DNA from 2 places in the Plantactinospora sp. BB1 genome. Region 2 is predicted to be linked to the other one. Evidence: predicted binding sites of a transcription regulator. Region 2 holds the regulator's gene; the other holds the start of a gene.
The links. Region 2 encodes HspR, which represses chaperone genes until heat shock. Its sites were predicted from a motif close to TTGAGTNNNNNNNACTCAA; they were not measured.
Positions count from the first base shown of each region.

Region 1: the regulator HspR is predicted to act here: its motif matches at 2,064-2,082, upstream of lon (endopeptidase La).

Region 1 is NZ_CP028159.1:7,187,829-7,190,882, forward strand. Features, by position in the region: gene C6W10_RS31480 (LuxR C-terminal-related transcriptional regulator) at 1-838, shown strand, start outside; gene C6W10_RS31485 (hypothetical protein) at 886-1,926, shown strand; gene lon (endopeptidase La) at 2,103-3,054, shown strand, end outside.
Region 2 is NZ_CP028159.1:7,051,026-7,054,079, reverse strand. Features, by position in the region: gene C6W10_RS30845 (DUF4360 domain-containing protein) at 1-432, opposite strand, end outside; gene C6W10_RS30840 (DUF4360 domain-containing protein) at 686-1,231, opposite strand; gene C6W10_RS30835 (heat shock protein transcriptional repressor HspR) at 1,808-2,200, opposite strand; gene dnaJ (molecular chaperone DnaJ) at 2,285-3,054, opposite strand, start outside.

The DNA of each region.
Region 1 (3,054 bases), 140 kb from region 2:
CACGGAGGCGACTCTCGCCTACATGCGCAGCTCGGAGCATTACCGGGAGATGGAGTTGCTCGGCATGGACCGGGACCGGCCGCCGATGTGCGTACGCGACGCGCCGGTACCGCCCGGTGAGTTGCAGTCCTGGGCGGAGCACCTGGAGCCGGCGGGTTTCCGGGAGGGGATCGGCCTCACCCTGTTCAGCCGGGACGGACGGCACCTCGGGCTGATCACCCTGCACACCGACGACCCGGCGCAGCCGAGCGATGCGATCCGGGACTTCCTCGGGCTGCTCACGCCGACGTTGGCCGACGCCGTCGACCCGATGCGGTCGATCGTCACGCTGTCGAGGATCGTCGCCGACGCGCAGTGGGGTGTGGTGCTGACCCGGGCCGGCAACGTGCTGCCGCTACCCGGGCTGCCGAGCCATCCGCTGCTGGAGGTCGGGGCGCCGGTGTTGGAGGTGGCGGCGGCCGGGCTGCGCGAGGGGCACGTGCACAACTCGTTCCTCTGCCCGTACCCGTCGTCGGACGATCCGGGCCGGCACCTCCAGGTGACCGTACTGGCCTGTCCGGCCTCGGCGCCGCCACACCTGCTCGCGGTGCTGCTGATCTCCCCCACGAGGGACCTGCGCGGCCTGACCAGGCGGGAGTTGGAGATCCTCGGACTGCTCGTCGACGGCTGGTCCAACCAGCGGATGGCGAGCCAGTTGGTGATCACCCAACGCACGGTTGCCGCGCACATCGAACACATCCTGGACAAGATGGATGCCCCGACCCGTACCCTGGCCGCCGTCCGTGCACTGCGGCTGGGCCTCTACGTCCCCCAGCCCCTTGCCCGGATCCGACGCTGACCGTTCCGCGTCGTCGTACCGGCCTGTCCGCGGACGAAGGTTCTGTGATGACCGCTCCTCCACCATCATCGTCGAAGGCGATCCGTGGCCTGGCCGAGATCGCCTCGGCGGTGGCCCGCGCCGGTCAGCCGGACGAGTTGCTGGCCGGGATCGGCGCGGTGGTGCCGGTCCAGGCCGCCTGGCTCGCCCTGCTCGACGACCGGCAGCGCCGGTACGCCGAGGTCGCCAGCTTCGGTTACGACACCCGGATCAGGAACTACTTCGGCACGGCGGCGCTGCTGGAGCAGGTCGAACTGGTCGGGCTGACCAGTTCACCCGTGCCGCAGCGGGCCCGTGACTCGCCGGTGCCGCTGGCCGAGCTGCCGGTCTGGGGGGACTACTACTTTCCGGCCGGCTTCCGGGAGGGGATCGCGGTCGGCCTGTTCACCCCGGACCGCCGGCACGTCGGGGTACTGGTCATGTGCACCGACGACCCCGATCGGCCGACCGACGCCGAACGGGATCTGGTCGCGGCGCTGGCTCCGCAGGTCGCCGCCGCCGTCGACCAGGTCCGGTCGCTGGCGGTGCTGGCCCAGGTCGTCCGGAACGCCCGGGCGGGTGCGGTGCTGACCCGCGGCGGCGATGCGCATCCGCTGCCCGGCCTGCCCGGGCATCCGCTGCTGGCCCCGGATTCGGCGCTGCCCGGCGTGGCCCTGCACCAGGCGGTCAACTGCGGCGGCTCCGCCTCGTTCCTCTGGCCGGCCTGTGTCGGGCAGGAGCCCGACGACCGGTCGGGGTTGCTCCAGGTCGCCGTGCTGGGCTGTGCCACCGCACCGCCGTCCGTGGTCGGGGTGCTGGTGCTCTCTGCGCTGCCCGGCGGCCGGTCGGTGCTGACCCGCCGCGAGTTGGTGGTGGTCGGCCTGCTGCTGGAGGGCTGGTCGGACCGGCGCATCGCGGTCGGCCTGGGCCTGCCGGTCGGCACCGTCGCCGAGACCGTCGCGCGGATCGTGGCCAAGCTGGACGCCCCGGACCGGCACGCGGCGCTGCTCCGGACGGCCCGACGCGGCTGGTTCATCCCGCCCTGCCCCGGCCGTCCCCGCCCGGACTGACTGTCCGGTTCCCTCGGCATCCCGGACGTTTCCCCGGAACTCCGGACGTTTCCTCGGAACTCCGGACCTTTCCCCGGAACTCCGGACAGCCGCAGTGCTCTGGATCACAAGCCGGAACATGGAGCACCGTTTGTTACTTGAGTCGTACAAGCTCAACTAACGATGGCAGGTGTGTGATGGCAACTCTTCCGGTTCTTGCTCTGACCGACGCTGTCCTGCTGCCCGGCATGGTCATCCCGGTGACCCTGGACGCGACCACCCAGGCAGCGGTGGACGCCGCCCGGGCCACGGGCGACAAGAAGCTTCTGGCCGTGCCCCGGGTCGACGGGGAGTACGGCTCCATCGGCGTCATCGCCACGATCGAGAAGGTCGGCCGGCTGCCCAGCGGCGAACCCGCCGCCGTGGTGCGCGGCGAGGCCCGGGCCCGGATCGGCTCTGGCGTGCCCGGTCCCGGTGCGGCCCTCTGGGTCGAGACCGTCCAGATCACCGAGCCGGCACCGGCCGGCCGGGCCAAGGAACTCGCCCGGGAGTACCGGGCACTGGTGACGTCACTGCTGCAACAGCGCGGCGCCTGGCAGGTCATCGACGCGGTCGAGCGGATGACCGACCTGGCCGAGTTGGCCGACTCGGCCGGCTACGCGCCGTGGCTCACCCTGGAACAGAAGATCGAACTGCTGGCCGCACCGGACGTGACCGCCCGGCTCGACCTGCTGGTCGGCTGGGTGAAGGCGTACCTGGCCGAGCAGGAGGTCACCGAGCAGATCAACTCCGACGTGCGGGAGGGACTGGAGAAGTCCCAGCGCGAGTTCCTGCTCCGCCAGCAGCTCGCCGCGATCCGCAAGGAGCTGGGCGAGGACGAGCCGGACGGCTCGGCCGACTACCGCTCCCGGGTCGAGTCCGCCGAACTGCCCGACAAGGTACGCGAGGCGGCACTGCGCGAGGTCGGCAAGCTGGAGCGGGCCAGTGACGCCTCCCCGGAGGCGGGGTGGATCCGTACCTGGCTGGACACGGTGCTGGAGATGCCGTGGTCCACGCGTACCGAGGACAACACCGACCTGGTGCAGGCCCGGCAGGTGCTCGACGCCGACCACGCCGGCCTGGCCGACGTGAAGGACCGCATCCTGGAGT
Region 2 (3,054 bases):
GTCCAGCGGGCCGCTGAAGTTGTGGTTCTTGTACGTCGTCGGCGAGGAGCCCTGGAAGTAGTAGTTCGCCCGGGACACCGCGGTCGCACCGTTGGCCAGGTAGGCGTAGCCGCGGTAGTCGGCCTGGAGAATGGCGTAGGTGAAGCCCTCCGGGACGTGTACCTGCAGGGCCAGCTGGCAGTTCTTCCGGGCGTCGGTCGGCCGCGCCCCCACGCCGACCTGGGCGAGATAGTCGCTGTAGGTCACCGTGAAGGCGGTGTTGTCGGGGGCGACCGCGACGGCCGCGGTCCCGGCCGGGCAACCCGAACCATTGATGGTAATGACCTCGATGACAATCTGCTCTTCTGGAGGCTCCACAGGCGGATCCGTCGGGATGACAATCCCGCCGAGCATCGAGGCAACGAGACTGCCAATGGCCAGCACACTGATCATGGGTTCCCTCCCGATCGTGGCGATAATGACGCGCGCGCATGCATACTTTAACGCTATTTATTGATGTTCGTCAATGTCCTAAAGTTGAATGAGTAATGGCCGAAAAGGTGGTAGTACTGCGACTTGCGGCGGAAAACGCGGAGGGCCCCTGGGTCAGGCACGATGGACATTCAATTCCATCGGCCGACCCAGGGGCCCTAATTCGCGCTAACCCCACAGACCGCCGTAAGGGGACGCGTTTACGGCGTCGCGATCAGCACTCTTTCCAGCTGAGGTGGTAGACGCTGCGCACACTGCCCCGGCTCGAGTCCATCGCCATGAAGCTCGTGCCGTTGTCCGCGTTGCCACCGTCGACCCGCAACTCGGTGTTGACATTGAGGTTCCGCGCCTCGCCGCAGGGTGCGTAGACCAGGGCAGCCGCCCGGTCGGAGGTACGCCAGCCGCCGTTGTACGGCCCGGTGAACTCGTGGCTGGTCTGTGCGGTGGACGAGCTGCCCATCCAGTAGTAGTGCGAGTGCTGCGAGCCGCTGGCCCCCCGCTGGAGGTACGCGTAGCCCTGAAGGTCCACCTGGGCCACCGCGAAGGTGAGCCCCTGTGGGATGTTCACCCGCAGGTTGAGCTGGCAGTTCTTCCTGAACTCGGTCGGCTTCGCCCCGGCACCGGCCAGGACGAAGTAGTCGCTGTAGCTCACCGTGAAGGCCGTGTTGTCGGCTGCGGTGCTCACCTCGGCCGTCCCCGCCGGGCAGCCCGATCCGTTGACGGTCTCCACGCTGATGGTGATCCTCTCGGCAGGAGTCACCAAAGGCTCGGTAGCTACCGTCGAGGCAAACAATGCCGCGAGTACGCCGCCGACAGCCATCACGTTGGACATGGTAGTTCCCTTCCGGTCGTCGCGATGCGGTCGCGCCCGCAGCCCACCATAGTCATAACATTGATGGCCGTCAATAAAACAATCTTGTAACCCAGGACATTTCAAGAACTGCTGATCAATTGCGTCGGATCAGATCACAGGCATCCGCAGGACCGCGTCATAGCGCGGCACCGGGACACCACTGGGCGACCCACCGCCCGCACCCCCACTCGCCGGGGCGGACGGACAAGACGCTCCATGACCTTTGCCGGGCGTACGACGGAAAGATCCGGCGATCAACAGACCACCGGACTCCGACGTCACCGCTATGTACGGTGATGGCTGGCGGCGCGCTCGGGGTAATGGTTTCCGAGCCTTCTCGCTAATGGATTACGAGAATCGGGCGTAATGTTCCCGAAACACCCAGGGTAATGGTTTCGGACACCCCACGGGGGTATCCCGACGTCCCGTGATGCGGGAACGGCCACCCCCGGGTCGGTTCGGCGCCCCCGGCCGACCTCCGGATCAGGCCGAGGGGTCGGCGCTGCGGCGGGGGCGCCAGACGACCAGCGCGGTGGAGGGCCGGTTGGTCGGCACCAGGTCCCGGCGGGGCAGCCCGCCCAGCGCCTCCAGCTCGGCCACCCGGCGGTAGGCGGCCTCCAGCTCGGCCTGTAGGCCCGCGATCCGCTGCTGGAGCTCGTCGACCATCTGCTCCAGCACGATGATCCGCTTGATGCCGGCCAGGTTGACGCCGTCGTCCTGGCTGAGCCGCTGCACCTCACGGAGCAGCGCGACGTCGCGGACGCTGTACCGGCGCCCGCCGCCCGGGGCGCGGCCGGGCTGCACCAGCCCCATCCGGTCGTACTGCCGCAGCGTCTGCGGGTGCATGCCGGCCATCCGGGCCGCGACCGAGATCATCAGAACCTTGGCGTCGGACGCCTGCTCGATCGAGACGACGACGTACTCCTCGGCCACCTTGATCACCTCCGCGTTGCCAACAGCTCAGTTGAAACGACGCACCCGGGCGTCGAGATGTTCCCGTGCCGCCGCCGGGGTCTGCGCGGCGAACTCCTCCAGTGCCTTCCTCGCCTCCGGCGAGAGCTGCTCGGGGACCACGATCTCCACCGTCACCAGCAGGTCGCCGGCCTGGCCGTCCCGCCGGACCACACCCCGGCCCCGGGCTCGCAGCGTACGGCCGCTCGGGGTGCCCGGCGGCACCCGCAGGGTCACCGCCGAATCCAGGGTGGGCACCCGCAGGTCCGTCCCGAGCACCGCCTCCGCGATGGTGATCGGCACGGTCAGGGTCAGGTCGTCGCCGCTGCGCCCGAAGAGGTCGTCGGAGCGGACCTTGACCAGGACGTACAGGTCGCCGGGCGGGCCGCCCCGGTCACCCGGCTCACCCCGGCCGGCGAGCCGGATCCGCTGGCCGTCCGCGACCCCGGCCGGAAACCGGACGTTGAGCGTGCGGGACTTGGTCACCCCGCCAGTACCCCGGCACTCCGGGCACTTCTCCTCGACGATCGTGCCGACGCCCTGGCACTCCCGGCACGGCTCCGAGAAGCTGAACGAGCCCTGGTTGCGGGTGACGACCCCGGCTCCCCGGCACTGCGGGCAGGTCTGGGGCAGCGTCCCCGGCTTGGCGCCGTCACCGTGGCAGGTGTCGCAGACGCCGGGAGCGCGCAGCGTCAGCGGCACCGTCACCCCGCGTACCGCGTCGCCGAAGTCGAGCATGACCTCGGCCTCCACGTCCCGGCCCCGGGCCGGGCCACGGG